One region of the Terribacillus jepli genome, then DNA from elsewhere that is predicted to be linked to it. Evidence: riboswitches for the same ligand, from Rfam matches in the RefSeq annotation. Region 1 holds a riboswitch; the other holds the start of a gene.
The links. Region 1 has a riboswitch for S-adenosylmethionine ahead of AB1K91_RS11860 (iron-containing alcohol dehydrogenase family protein). Riboswitches for the same ligand answer to the same signal wherever they lie in the genome.
Positions count from the first base shown of each region.

Region 2: linked by a shared signal. The riboswitch ahead of AB1K91_RS02265 (methionine ABC transporter ATP-binding protein) and the one ahead of AB1K91_RS11860 (iron-containing alcohol dehydrogenase family protein) in region 1 are both predicted to bind S-adenosylmethionine.

Region 1 covers NZ_JBFEGH010000009.1:141,182-149,032, reverse strand. The annotation lists gene ddlA (D-alanine--D-alanine ligase) at 1-239, opposite strand, end outside; gene AB1K91_RS11875 (metal-dependent hydrolase) at 697-1,323, shown strand; gene AB1K91_RS11870 (MBL fold metallo-hydrolase) at 1,337-2,467, shown strand; gene AB1K91_RS11865 (pyridoxal phosphate-dependent aminotransferase) at 2,508-3,686, opposite strand; SAM riboswitch class I at 3,793-3,895, shown strand; gene AB1K91_RS11860 (iron-containing alcohol dehydrogenase family protein) at 3,974-5,068, shown strand; gene AB1K91_RS11855 (carbon-nitrogen family hydrolase) at 5,065-5,847, shown strand; gene AB1K91_RS11850 (DUF3817 domain-containing protein) at 5,942-6,235, shown strand; gene AB1K91_RS11845 (hypothetical protein) at 6,355-6,558, shown strand; gene AB1K91_RS11840 (DUF456 domain-containing protein) at 6,592-7,074, opposite strand; gene AB1K91_RS11835 (tetratricopeptide repeat-containing glycosyltransferase family 2 protein) at 7,144-7,851, opposite strand, start outside.
Region 2 covers NZ_JBFEGH010000001.1:451,555-459,405, forward strand. The annotation lists gene AB1K91_RS02240 (L-lactate permease) at 1-1,393, opposite strand, end outside; gene AB1K91_RS02245 (FadR/GntR family transcriptional regulator) at 1,546-2,256, shown strand; gene AB1K91_RS02250 ((Fe-S)-binding protein) at 2,381-3,097, shown strand; gene AB1K91_RS02255 (LutB/LldF family L-lactate oxidation iron-sulfur protein) at 3,110-4,540, shown strand; gene AB1K91_RS02260 (LutC/YkgG family protein) at 4,537-5,244, shown strand; SAM riboswitch class I at 5,582-5,690, shown strand; gene AB1K91_RS02265 (methionine ABC transporter ATP-binding protein) at 5,770-6,795, shown strand; gene AB1K91_RS02270 (methionine ABC transporter permease) at 6,786-7,448, shown strand; gene AB1K91_RS02275 (MetQ/NlpA family ABC transporter substrate-binding protein) at 7,454-7,851, shown strand, end outside.

The DNA.
Region 1 (7,851 bases):
GGAACTACTGCAATTCCTTGCTCGGAAGGTTTCAATTCGATATGCTTCGGATCATGTGCGTTCAGCAGATAATCCGCTTTGTCATTCAGCTGCCATTTTCCATTTTTATCGATTCCGATCAAGACAACATCATATTTATTTTTATCAATTGCATCGGCAATGTTTTTTGCTGATTGTAAGGATACTTCATGCTCCGCGGATTTTCCGCCGAAGACGATTCCTACTTTTGTTTTACCCACCTGTAACCATTCCTTTCTGACGTGAGACCATTGCTTTCATTTTATCACAAACGTGTGCGGCTGCCTCCTATGTCCATAAGAAAAAATCGCGTTTTACATGCAGCTCATTCGGTAACTATATACATTAACAACAGAGACAGGGGATGGGAATGGACTTATTACGATCATTTTGATGCCTCGACCGATTTTTGAAATATCGTGTCGGCCGCGGTGAGCAAAGACGTGCTGGTGGTGGAGCCTTATCCCTCCTCTTTGGTGCTTCAAGACATAAAATCGCAAACGAATCCTGCCAGAAGATTTCAAAGATTTACGAGGACGATGATTTTGTCGGGCGGCAAAATCATATAAAGATGAAGATACCTTTCCCGTAAAAAAGCACATCAGATACAATACGGATAGCCATGACATAAAGATTCTAGTATGCTTTTAAGGACTAACTTTTGGAGGCACAGCTAGAATGAAAGGAATCACACATTTATTAATCGGGGCAGGCGCTGGTTTCGCCAGCGCAACCGCCTTGGATGCTGAAGGCGCTGTTACCGTCACAATGACCTGCACAGCAGCGGTTGCAGCCCTTGTACCAGATTTGGATACAGGCGGTATCCTCTCCAACCGCATCACTTTTTCACACAAAGCCATCCGCAATATTACAATTTTTATCGGATTATTGCTCATTCTATATAGTATGTGGAATTTATTTGGCCAAGATCGTTATATCGGTTTAGCGATCGGAGCAGGAATTATGGTTCTCTCCCGCGTAATCAATAAGAAGTTCATGCTGCTGATTACAGGCATCGCTGTACTGCTGACCGGCTTGTACACAGGGCATACTTGGGTTGTCATGAGTGGATGTTATATCGGGATTGCATCTTTCCTCAGCCACCGGAGCTACACACATTCCTTGATCGGGTTAGTCTATTTCTACATATTGATGACATTCTTCGAACAGGGGACAGCCCTATTCGGTACCCAGCTCGCGGGCACAGCCGGCTATGCAAGCCACTTGCTTGCCGATAGCAAGATATTCCCTGTTAATAAGAAAGGAGTCAAATTGCTCCTTCCTATAATTAAAAAAGATTTCTAAAGGAGACGATTGCATGAATCCATTGCACACAGCAGAACTGGCAGAGAAAATCAAAAAGAAAGAAACCGTTCATCTGCTTGATATCCGGCAGGAAGCGGATGTGCAAGACTGGGCGATTGTTGCCGACAGTGTTAAGCGATATGATATTCCGTTTGCTGCCATCAAAGCTGATCCAAATGATGTCTGCAACCAGCTGCCAAAAGATGAGCCTGTTTATGTGATGTGCTATCGGGGCAAATCAGCTCAGACCGCCGTCTCGCTTTTAGAGTCGGCTGGAATGGTCAATAGTGTACATGTAGTCGGCGGTATGCATGCATGGGGAGAAACGATCAGTCCACGCAAGATTGGCGATCTCACTTATGGGGGGGCAATTTACCAGTTTATGCGCATCGGGAAAGGCTGTCTTTCCTATATGATCGTCTCAGGTGACGAAGCAGCCGTAGTGGATCCAGCCAGATTCACGGAAGTTTATGTTTCTTTTGCAAAAGAGAATGGCTGGGAAATCAAACAAGTACTTGATACCCATCTCCACGCCGATCATTTATCCGGCGGGCAGAAGATCGCAGAGGAAACCGGGGCAACTTACTGGTTCCCTGCTGATGATGGGAAAGAAGCAAAATTCAGCTTTTCCCCGTTACAAGACGGGATCGACATACCGTTCGGCAAGCCTGAAGAGGGCATGCGCTGTGTTGCCTCACCAGGTCATACAGAAGGAAGCATCAGTTTTGTCGTTGACGACACGTACTTACTATCCGGGGATACGCTCTTTACCGAGTCGATCGGGCGCCCAGATTTGGCGGGTCAAGCAGAACAATGGGTACAAGATCTGCATAACACTTTATATGAAAAATATCCATTATTATCCCTGGACTTGATTGTCCTGCCTTCCCATTTCTCCGAGCTTACAGAAATCGGAAGTGACGGCACCGTCCAAGCACGCATGGAAGACCTGTACAGAAAAAATCCAAGACTACAGCTGCAGGATGCAGGCGAATTTGCCTCCTCCGTTTTGGAAAGCATTCCTGAACAGCAGCCGAATAGTTATCAGCTGATTCGAGAAGCCAACCAAGGAAAAGCGACGATAGACGGCGCAGACGAAGCCGATATCGAATCCGGCCCCAATCGCTGCGCAGTGACCAGCTGACAGACAAAAGAGCCAGTCCCTTTCCGTGACTGGCTCTTTCTTATGCTTTTGAAAAGATACCGAGTTTTTCGATTCGCTTTGCAGCTTCCAGCAATCTTTCTTCTGTATCCAATAGACCCGCTCGGACGTATCCTTCTCCATATTCCCCAAATCCATTGCCCGGCGCGACCGCAACATGTGCCTTTTCGAGTAGCAGATCAGCGAATTCCTCGGATGTGTAACCATGCGGAACTGGCAGCCAAACGAAGAAGGTTCCTTTTGGTTCGGGTACATCCCAGCCGATTGCACGCAAATGGCCAATGAAAGCATCTCTTCTGCTTTCGTACGTATGGACGAGCTCTTCCACGCATGTCTGGTCTGTAGTCAACGCGTAAGCAGCTGCTTCTTGCATGCCGCCGAATAAGCTTACGTAAACATGATCCTGGATTAAATTGATGCTTTCAATCACAGATGCATTACCGACTGCAAACGCGATGCGCCAGCCGGCCATATTATACGTTTTGGATAAGGTGTACATTTCAATGCCGACTTCCTTGCTGCCTTCGGATTGCAGGAAGCTCTGCGGTTTTTCCCTGTCGAAGCCAAGTGCACCATAAGCAAAATCATGCAGCACACAGATTTTATGTTCCTTCGCCAGCTCCACTGTTCTATCAAAGAACTTCTGATCCGCTGTTGCTGCAGTCGGATTGTTCGGATAGTTGAGGAACATCAGCTTTGCTTCTTCCAGATCACCAGCTGGAATAGCACCATAGTCAGGCAGGAATTCATTTTCAACAGTTAATGGCATGAGCGATGTCCGTGCTTGGGCAAGTTCAATACCGGACATATAATCCGGATACCCCGGATCCGGGAGCAGTGCCAAGTCACCTGGATTCAACAAACATTGACTGATCTCCACCAAACCTGTTTTAGAGCCGAACATGATGGCTACTTCTGTTGCAGGATCTAACTTCACACCGTATTCCCGGTCATAAAATTCACAGACTGCCTGCTTAAGAAAATCAAAGCCTCTGAATGGTGAATATTTATGATAAGCCGGATTATCAGAGGCTTCTTTTAATTTATCTACGATATGCTGCGGCGTCGGCAAATCAGGATTCCCCTGTCCAAGCTTGATGATATCGTGGCCCTCTTTTTCCAGCAGGCTTACTTTATGTACTAAGCCGGCAAAAAACTGCTCCGGCAATCGTTTCAATGCATCCGAAAACGGAAAATCCATCTTACTCACTCTCCTGTTGTGTCGCGCTTCCTATTCTGACTATTACCAATCTTGACAGTGTTGGAAATAGAATGCGATAATGAACAAATCATACATGAATCACACACTCTTATCAAGAGAAGGCGGAGGGAATTGGCCCTATGAAGCCCGGCAACCGGTGCATTTGCACACGGTGCTAATTCCAACAGCGAGACGCTGAGGGATAAGGGGATGAAGACACACGCCTTTCCCTCTTCCATATTCGTCTGGAAGAGTTTTTTTATGTAAAAATTCAATGAGGTGACAACATGACCATCAACATAAAAGGCGCCCCGAACTATTACGTCTGCGAGGATAATATATTGGAAAGCCTACCAGCACGGCTATCCGAATTGAACTGGACCAATGGTTTGCTTATTCACGGGGATGCATCATGGAAAGCAGCTTCCCCATTCTTGGATCCGATCGATTTACCAGTGAAACGGATTGCTTACAACGGCCAATGCACACATGCAGAAGCAGCTCGATTAGCAGGTATCGCAGCCGGCGAAGCTGCTCAATTCATAATCGGTGTGGGCGGCGGAAAAGTGTTGGATACTGCCAAAGCTGCTGCCAATGATGCAGGACTTCCGGTCATCCTGATTCCGACAATCGTATCCAACTGTTCCCCATGGGCCTCACTAAGTGTGTTCTATGATGAAGAGGGAAATTTCGTCGAATACACGGTCTTCCCGCGCAGCACCTTCATGCTGCTAGTTGAACCGAAATTGCTGCTCACGACACCTACACCGTATCTGATTGCGGGAATTGGGGACACATTGGCTAAATGGTATGAAGCGGATGCCCTTACCGAAAACATGACTGATCAGCCGCTTGCTGTTCAAATAGCCCGCAATGCCGCTAAGCTATGCCGGGATATCCTCATTGCCGAAGGAGATGCAGCAATTTGTTCCTTGCAGAATAAGCAAGCGGATAGTGCATTTCTGCGTGTTGCAGAAACAATCATCATGGCAGGCGGCATGGTCGGCGGATTCGGAGATGAATATGGCCGCATAGCTGGTGCTCATTCCATACACAATGGACTGACAAGACTTGCCGAAACACATGAGCAGCTGCATGGGAATAAGGTAGCTTACGGTATTCTAGTACAGCTGGCACTGGAGGATAAATTTGAGGAGATCCGGACTTTGCTTCCAATTTATCGGAAGCTCGGATTGCCAACTATACTGAAAGAGCTCGGCGTAAAAGAGAATGTGGATAAGGCGATGAAAATTGCTGCAGACGGTGCAGTTGCACCAGGAGAATCCATTCATTTCATGCATGTTTCTTCTTTGGAACAAGTAGTAGATGCCATGCAAAGTGTGGAGACCTTCGTTGCAGCAAATCAGGGAGTGACACAATGAAACTTGCATTGATCCAGCATGATATTGTTTTTGGTGACCCCCAATCCAATTATAGAAGAATGGAAGCATTGATACATGAGGCGCAGGAAAAAGCCGATGTCATTGTGCTGCCGGAGCTTTGGACAACCGGTTATGATCTGACAAGGCTTGATTCCATCAGTGATGCTGACGGAGAAACGACGAAACGCTTCATCAGCAGGCTGGCTAAAGCGCATCAAATATATATTGTCGCTGGTTCCATCGCGAAAAGTACTGAAACAGGCGTCTACAACACGATGCTTGTCTTCGGGCCAGCAGGTGAACTGCTCCATGAATACGATAAGGCTCATTTGTTCCGGCTAATGGATGAAGAGAAGTTCCTCTCCCAAGGTGACAGATCCGCCTCCTTTTCCATTGGAAATAAACGAGCAGCCGGTGTCATCTGCTACGACATCCGTTTTCCGGAATTCATCCGCACGCATATGATAGGTGATCAGCAAGTATTATTCGTCGTCGCCGAATGGCCAAAGCAGCGGCTCGATCACTGGCGCGCACTCCTGCTCAGCCGGGCAATCGAAAACCAATGTTTTGTAGTTGCTTGTAATCGCTCCGGAAGTGATCCAGCAAATGACTTTGCCGGGCACAGCCTGATCATCGGGCCGTGGGGTGAAATCATCGCTGAAGCCAAAGAGGAAGCGACCATCCTTTATGGCGAAGCAGATCTCGACCAAGTGGCTGACGTACGAAGTCGCATTCCCGTATTCCAGGACAGGCGCCCGTCCATCTATGACGTGCAGTGATATTTTGACAATGTTATGACAAGTTCTCCCGGGCAGTGGTAAAGATAAGCTAGCTTGCTTATACTATTAACAAATAGTTTCTGGGAGGGCTTTCATGCAAGCGACACTGAAATGGTTCCGAATCATCGGATTTCTCGAAGGGACTTCCTTGCTTTTGCTATTATTCATAGCAATGCCGCTAAAATATATGATGGATATGCCGATCTTCGTCACCTATATAGGTGCCATCCACGGCGGGCTTTTCGTCCTGTATGTGATTTGGGCAGGATACACAACACTGAAAGTCGGCTGGGGATTGAAATGGGCAATCTTCGCCTTGCTCGCATCCGTCATTCCATTCGGCTATTACATCTTTGATATGAGATTGCAGAAAACACAATATGCATAAGCAATGACATAGCGTTACGCACACCCTGTTTCCGCAGGGTGTTTTTTATTTCACCATATATACAATGTTATCCTCATTTGATAGTATTTTCTTCATATTTGGATAGTGAATCCGAACATTTGTTGATTGATACGATACAACAGCTGAATCAGGATGATATCGGTGTATTCATGATTGCACACCGCTTGTCCACATTAAAAGTCTCTGATCAGATAATTGTCCTGGAAGACGGCGATATTACAGGAATCGGAAATCATGATGACTTATACGCATCAAATGAACATTATCGTAATTCGCATGATAGACACAAGCAAAAAGAGTGACCTCACCTTGAGATCACTCTTTCTTATTTCACGTTATACGAATGCTGCTATCAAGAACCATACAATCATGATCAATTGGATGACGATTTTAGCTATCGAGCCTCCAAGGAAGCCAAGCAATGAGCCAATGGAAGAATAAATAGCTTCCCTCGGTGTCCTTTTTTGGACTAACTCCGTCACAAGCACAGCAACAAACGGCACGACGATGATGCCAAAAGGCGGGATGATGAAGGAACCTACGATTACGCCGATCGCCGCAATACGCTCCCCCCATTTACTGCCGCCGAATTTCTTAACAAAGTAACTATTCGCGATAATATCCGAGATGATCAAAATCACCGTCAAGATGACCATCGCAATCCAGAAGATTACTGATAAGTCTCCATCACTAAGCATGAACTGAAATACTAAAAATCCAATCCAGAGCATAAGCGGAGATGGGATGACGGGATAGATGATTCCCGCAAAACTAGCGATGAATGCCACCGCAATGATAATCCAAGCAATTATGTCCAGTGCCACAATCAATCCTCCATATCTTACCTTGATAGTACGTATTATGACATAGGAAACAGCAAAAGGAAATCAAAGCTCAAACTTCTCAAAAAAAGCTGTATTGTGGAGGATACTCGGGTGATCCGGATGATAAAAGACAGCTTTGTCATGAGCCGATTTTGCCTCTTCCAGCTGGCCGATCCGTGAATAACAAAGTGTCAGCTGCAAATATGGATACCACGTCGTATAAGCAGGTACACTGAAACCCGGAAGTTCCTTCCCTTCAAAATCCAATGCCTGCCGATACCAATATGCAGCCGCCTCATAATTCCGATCCTCCGTCAGCAAGTCCCCGATCAGACAGCAAAATTCAGGCCGCGGACGATCATATCGAAACGATCGGAATAAGTGCATCCGATACCCTTCCATATCTCCTTCTGCTTTGCAGCAATCCGCCAAGTACTGGCACGCACGGATATTATCCTCCACCCAACCCGCTTCTGATTGAAGGAAATCGGTATAGTAATTCTTGGCAAGGTTGAACTTTCCGTGATCTTTCAACTCATTTGCATAGTAAAACATATCGCGTGGTGTCAGCTTTCTGCCAGAAGCAATGTAAGACTCATAGATTCGCAGGTTTCGATCTGATATCGTATTCGTTTTTTTATTTTTACGATGGGTGACAGCTATTTCCGACGCCACGATATTGCCGCCGAATTCCAAGTATTCATGCACGGCACCGTGCCAGCGGAAATTCTTGCTCCGCTTCACGACTCGATTTCTTCTATACAAGTACAG
Region 2 (7,851 bases), on a different contig from region 1:
CGATCGGCCATAGGCTTCCGGTAAGCATAGCAACGGATTCAGCAAGAATGAGCGGCATATTTTGCCCGGTGAGTGTTTCTGTAGCAGCATTCACTTTGTCAGCGGCTAATGAGGTATGAAGGAAAATCTTGATCATCGGTACGGCGAACAGCAGTGCAATTCCAGCACTGACAGCTGTTTTAAACGAATCTTTCCATGCATTCTTGTATTCATTTAATCTCATTCGATGCAGGAAAAAAGTAATTGCAGAGACAACAATGAATAAGAATCCAGGTAAATATAGCGGAGTGGAGGTAGTAGTTATTCCCGAGCCGAAAGTGTCCGTGAAAACAATCTTCCATGATTCAAGTAACTGCTTGAACGGATCATAGGAGCGGGATAATACAAGTATACCCGCGACCAAAACATAAGGAAGCCAGGACAACCACATCGGAATGGTGCGTACAACTTTTTCCTCTGTCGATACTTGATTGAGTTTGCCAATCCATTCGTCTTCCCACTGATTTTGCTCCGGGAAATCGAAGGTTTTATCTTTTGGCATAAACCAGCCTTGGCGAGCTGCAGGTATAACGATCAACAGGGCAATGAGCGCACCAAGCAAGGAAGGAAATTCAGGTCCGAGCAGTATGCCGATCAAGTAATACGGGATTGTAAAAGCAAATCCGGCAAACAAAGCGAACTTCCACGCTCGCAGTCCTTCCAAGAAGGACTTGTTGGGACCGAAGAAACGCGTAAGGCAGGCAGAGACGAAAAGCGGAATGATGGAACCGACTATAGCATGGACGAGTACCACATCCGATGTTATATACAGTAAGTATTCAAAGTAGCTCATATCAGTTTGCTGCAATCCAGACAGAACTGTTTGCTGATCAGTAAGCCCTGTATTGACTCCGATAAGAATCGGTGTTCCGACGGCACCAAAGGATACCGGTGTGCTTTGGATGATCAAGGAAACAAGAACGGCTGCCATGGCAGGAAATCCGACAGCAACAAGCAGCGGTGCGGCAATGGCAGCAGCTGTCCCATAGCCAGCTGCACCTTCGATGAAGCATCCGAACAGCCAAGCAATAAGAATGGCTTGGATACGCCGGTCGGGTGAAATAGTCATAAAGCCGCGGCGGATTGTGTGGATAGCACCAGACTCCTTCACCGTATTCAGCAACAGAACAGCACCGAATACAATGAAGATGACTTCAAGAGCAGTGATCAGCCCATTAAAAGCGGCACCTGCCACTATGTTGGTTTTCGTCCCCCAAACGAAAACGGCAATCAATGCTGTAACAACAAGTGCAACTGGCATCGCCCGGCTGGCTGGCCAGTTTAAGATAACTAAAAATAATAAAATCGTCATGATTGGTACCAAAGCGATCAATGATAATACAAGTAAACTCATCGTGCTTTCCATCCCCTTTAGTAAGCGTTTTCAATTAGAAAGTAAAAATATGGTCATCTGATGACCTGTTTACATTATAAAGGGGGATTTTTTGAAAATGCAATGAAATTTTGGGAAATTTCCGTTTATAATGAGGGAGAGGTGAGAACCCAATGAAATACAAACAAATCAAACCGAAAAAAATATATGAACAAGTAGCGGATGAGCTGCTTTCGATGATACGGGATGGCAACCTGAAGCCAGGGGAGAAATTGGCCAGTGTTACGCAGCTGGCTGAGAATTTCCAAGTCGGGCGTTCCGCAATAAGGGAAGCACTGGCGACGCTTCGTGCCATGGGCTTGGTGGAGATGAAGCAGGGCGAAGGTACTTACGTGAAGGCATTCGAACCAGAGGGAATCGTTTATCCGCTTCAGCATGCACTGCTCATGAGCGGAGAGGACCGGGCAGAATTGATGGAGGTTCGTCATATACTGGAAACGGGTATTGCAGCATCAGCCGCACTGAACCGGTCTGAAGAGGATCTGGAACAAATGGAAAATGCGCTCCAGGAGATGAAGGCATATACAGGGGATCCGGAAAAGGGGGAGGAAGCTGATCTCGCTTTCCACATGATCATCGCCCGCGCAGCGAATAATAAGCTGCTTCTGCGTCTCATGCATCATGTATCGGATTTGACAGCGGAATCCATGCGCGAAACAAGACAGATTTGCTTATTTGGTGAAGAAGCAGCTCCTGAGGAATTGAACAAGCAGCATGAAGCGATACTGCATGCTATCCGTTTGCAGCAGCCAGAACAAGCAAGGCTGGCAATGGTGACACATTTGGAATATGTAGAAGGAGTAATCCGTGACTATTTGCATTAGGATAAGCCGCCGACTGAGGTGGCTTTTTCTTCATATGCAGGAGTTGGAAAATGTAAGCGGTTGTAGTATGATGGAGTAAGATATTATTCAGGTCATCTGATGACCTTATCTGTGAGGTGGCAGCATGAAGGTTACACTATTTGCAACATGTATTGTGGATATGTTCCAGTCCGATGTGGGGATAGCCACGGTCGAAGTGCTGGAAAGACTCGGATGTGAGATTGTATTTCCGGCACAGCAGGTGTGCTGCGGGCAGCCGGCATACAATTCCGGATATGTTGAAGATGCCAAAAAAGCGATGAAGAAGATGATTGCGACATTCGAGGATGCCGAGGTGATTGTCACTCCGTCAGGATCCTGTGCCACAATGTTCAAGGATTATCAGCATGTTTTCCAGGATGATCCCGAATGGCGTCCGCGTGCAGAGCGACTGGCCGAAAAGACATATGAACTGACAGAGTTTATTGTGGATGTTTTGAAAATAGAGGATGTCGGGGCGAAGCTTGAGGGGATAGCCACTTATCACCCATCCTGCCATATGACACGGCTGCTTGGAGTGAAGGATGCACCGATGAAGCTGCTTTCGCATGTAGAGGGATTGGAAATGCAACCGCTTCCGAATGCGCAGAATTGCTGCGGATTCGGCGGGACGTTTTCTGTGAAGATGGGTAATATCTCTGAGCAGATGGTTGATGAGAAAGTGGATTCAGTAACCGAAACGAAAGCCAGCTATCTGATTGGGGCGGATGGCGGCTGTCTGATGAACATCGGAGGCAGAATGCAGCGGCGCGGCAAACCAGTCAAAGTGATGCATATCGCTGAAGTGCTAAACAGTCGGTAAGGGGGAACAACCATGGCGATGAAGATAGGGAATGAGAAGTTCAAGGATAATGTGAATAAGCAAATGGAAGACACATTCATGCGCGGGGCAGTTGCCGGGGCTCAGGAGCGTCTTCGGACGAGAAGACTGGATGCAGCGGAAGAACTCGGGAACTGGGAAGAATGGCGATCTCACGGGGAAGAGATACGTCAGCACACACTTGATCATTTGGACTACTATTTGCAGGAGCTTTCCGAGAATCTGCAAAAACGAGGCGGTCATGTATTTTTTGCCGCCACTGCAGAAGAAGCGAATGACTATGTGAAAGATATCGTGAAAGAGAAACGGGCCAAGAAGATTTTGAAGGCCAAGTCGATGGTTACAGAAGAAATCGGCTTGAATGCTGTATTGGAGCAGGAAGGCTGTGATGTCATCGAGACAGACCTTGGCGAATATATCCTGCAGCTGGATGATCATGATCCGCCTTCGCATATCGTTACACCGGCACTCCATAAAAATAAAGAGCAAATCAAAGATGTCTTTACCGAGAAGCTGGAATACAAACTGACTTCCAAGCCAGAGGAACTGGCTCTGCATGCAAGGGAAAAGCTCCGTCAGGAATTCCTGCAGGCCGACATCGGCATTACAGGATGCAATTTTGCCATTGCCGAATCAGGTTCCGTCGGTTTGGTGACGAATGAAGGAAACGCTGGTATGGTATCCGATTTACCGGATACACAAATCTGTGTCATGGGGATGGAGCGGATCGTACCGACATTTGAAGAATTTGAGGTGCTTGTAGGACTGTTGACAAGGAGTGCTGTCGGGCAAAAGCTGACGAGCTACATTACCGCTTTGACAGGTCCGCGGACTGCAGGGGAAGTGGATGGACCATCCGAGTTCCATTTAGTCATCGTTGATAATGGGCGTTCCGGGATTCTTGGAACCGAATTCCAATCTGTCCTCCAATGTATCCGTTGTGCAGCTTGTATCAACGTTTGCCCGGTTTACCGCCACATCGGCGGACATTCCTATAATTCGATTTATCCTGGCCCGATCGGAGCCGTGCTGACTCCGCTGTTGGGTGGATATGATGATTTTAAAGAGCTGCCGTATGCTTCGACACTGTGTGCGGCTTGTACGGATGCTTGTCCGGTAAAAATCCCATTGCATCAGCTGCTTCATCGTCATCGACAAGTGATTGTGGAAAAGGAAGGACGGGCACCTATTTCGGAGAAGATGGCGATGAAAGCATTCGGGATAGGAGCTTCATCCAACCCGCTTTATGCAGCTGGATCAAAGATGGCAAGCTCGGTCATGAAGCCTTTTACAAAGGATGAGACCATTTCAAAAGGACCAGGTCCGTTGAAGGCTTGGACCGAAATCCGAGATTTTCCGGCTCCGAACAAAGAGCGTTTCCGCGATTGGTTCAAGCAGCATCAAAAGGAGAGTGGCAAAGCTTGATACAGAATAGGGAAGCATTCCTTGCAAATGTCGCCAGTCGTCTAAGCCGCACAAAGGTGCTGACAGAGCGGCCGGAACGGAATTGGAATTATCGTCCGCAAGATAAAACACTGACTGATAAAACCCAGGATGAACTAGTGGATATACTCCGCGATCAATGCCGGCTTATCCACACCGAGCTGATTGAGACTGATGCGGCTGCTTTGCCGAATGTATTGGCAGAAACCGTGGCTGTCTATGGCGGCGGCCCACTGGCCATTTGGCAGGATCCTCGCTACGAGGCATTCGGTTTGCGAGAAAAGCTTCAATCGTGGCCGAAACAAGGGATCGATGTACATGAATGGAACCCTTCCATCGGCTATGACAATATCAGTATTGTGGAAAAAGCCAATATCGGGATTACATTCAGCGACATCACGCTTGCGGAGTCAGGGACGGTTGTACTCTTTTCAGGGGAAGGCAAAGGCCGCACGGTGAGTTTGCTGCCAAATAAATATATCGCACTTATACCGAAAAGCACCATTGTCCCTCGCATGACCCAGGCAGCGCAGCAAATATCCAAACAAGTACAAAAAGGGGAATCCATCGCTTCCTGTATCAACTTCATCACCGGTCCAAGCAACTCGGCTGATATTGAAATGAACTTGGTTGTAGGGGTCCATGGTCCTGTGAAAGCAGCTTATATCGTGATAGATGATAAATAGGTGACGTTGTGAAAACGGCTGATTATGCCGTTTTTAACTAATGGGGTGGTACTTGATTCGAGCTGCAGCGTTCCAGCAAGAAAGAGCTTGGCGGAGTATTTCAGTGTATAGGAAAAACGCCATGATTACGCGTATATCCTGGTTGTTGTTTTAAACCACCAGGAGAGAAGGCTGCAGTTGAAAAGTACAAATAAGTGCAACATTCGTGCGTATTTGACCTTTTTGTTTCGTTTAGAAGCCATTTCGGAAGAGAATGATTATTTTAAAAAATAGATTGACATTCAATTGGAAAACCCATAACATGGTAATCAAATCTAACAACTACATACTTGATTTATTCTTATCCAGAGAGATCGAGGGATCAGGCCCTATGACGTCTCGGCAACGGGTTTATTACAAATACCGTGCCAATTCCTGCAAACACAGCTGTGTTTGGAAGATGAGAATGAGGAAGTTTCATATGGAAGCCCTCTTTTTCTGGATAAGGAAAAAGAGGGCTTTTTGTGTAGCAAGGGAGGAATAGTAATGATTACGTTCAGGAATGTATCAAAGACCTTCACAATTGGCAAACGGGAAGTACATGCTGTTCGAAATGTGAACCTGACGATAGAGCAGGGGGAGATCTTCGGTATCATCGGCTTTAGCGGAGCCGGTAAGAGTACATTGCTGAGATTGGTCAATGTGCTGGAAAATCCTACTGCTGGAGGTGTTGAGGTACAGGGAGTCGACTTAGCCAAACTTTCTCCGAGAGAAGTGCGGAAGGTGCGCAGGGGAATCGGGATGATTTTTCAAAATTTCAATCTGCTAACCTCGCGCACTGTCGCTGGAAATATAGCTTATCCTTTGAAACTGGCAAAAATGCCGCGACAAAAAATAAAAGAAAGGGTGGATGAACTGTTGCGGTTCGTCGGTCTTTCGGATAAAGCGAAGAATTATCCGGAGCAGTTGTCGGGAGGTCAGAAGCAGCGAGTGGGTATCGCCAGGGCATTGGCTACTTCACCAGATATTCTGATCTGTGATGAAGCAACCTCGGCACTCGATCCCGATACGACTGGGGATATTCTTCGGCTGCTAAAAAAAGTGAACAAGGAATTGGGTATTACGATTCTGCTGATAACCCACGAAATGCATGTGATCCAGGCAATCTGTGACAAGGTTGCTGTCATGGAGGATGGAGAAGTCATTGAAACAGGCGGTGTATTTGATACCTTCACAAGTCCCGTTCATCCGACGACAAGGCGTTTCATCCGTTCCATCCAGCAGGATCTGCCGTCCCCATCCTTATTGGAGGAGTGGCGTCATAAAGGAGGGGAAAAGCTGTACCGCATCATTTTCAAAGGAGAGGTGGCGAGCGATCCTGTCTTATCCCGGATAACGCGGAAACATGATATAGACGTGAATATCGTATATGGTTCCGTTCAGGAGATTCAAGCAAAATTCTACGGTAATTTGCTTGTGAGCTTTGAAGGTGTGGAAGAAAAAACAGCCAGGGCGGTGAAGGAATTGAATGACATTGTTCAAATCGAGGAGGTGGAAGTGGCATGGGCGTAGATTGGCAGACATTCTGGCCGCGTATTGTCGAAGCGACTGGCCAGACGATCCTGATGGTGGCTGTCACCTTGGTGATAGGATCTATATTCGGCATCATTATCGGACTTTTACTTTTTGTTACACGTAAAGGGAATATTATGGAAAATGCCTTTTTGTTTCAAATCATTAATTTCTTGATCAATATCATTCGGCCGATTCCATTCATCATCTTTTTAGTGGCGATCAGTCCGCTGACTAGAGAGGTGGTAGGTACGACGATCGGTACATGGGCTGCAATTTTCCCAATGAGCATTGCGGCAGCTTTCAGCATTGCACGTGTTGTCGAAAATAATTTCATCAGTATCGATCCCGGTGTCATCGAGGCTGCGAAAGCGATGGGTGCCAGTCCGATTCAAATTATTTATACCATCTTGATTCCAGAAGCATTAGGGCCGCTTGTACTTGGTTTGACGTTCATTACCATCAGCTTGATTGATTTCTCCGCGATGGCTGGGACTGTTGGCGGAGGAGGCCTTGGACATGTGGCGATGACTTATGGATATCAAAGATTCGATACAAGCGTCATGGTTGTCACCGTCGTTATTTTAATAGTGCTTGTCCAGCTTGCCCAGTGGATCGGCAATACACTATCAAGAAAAATATTAAGGAGATGAAGAAAATGAAAAAAGCACTGCTTGGAATTATTTCCTTCGCTTTTGTATTCATTCTTGCAGCTTGCGGGAGCAGTTCTGCAGACGGAAGCCAAACAGTAAAAATAGGTGTCACTGGGTCGGACGGCGATCAGTGGCCGATCTTGAAGGAGAAAGCAAAGGAAGAGGGTATCAATATTGAACTAGTTGAATTCTCGGATTATACTTTGCCGAACCAAGCATTGGCGAACGGAGAAATAGACATGAACTCTTTTCAGCATATCGCTTTCCTAAGTCAATATGCTAAAGAAAACGGTGATACGATTGTACCGATCGGCTCCACGGTAATAGCCCCAATCGGAGCTTATTCGGAGAAAATCGATAGCCTGGATGAGCTGAAGGAAGGCGATAAAGTGGCTATTCCGGA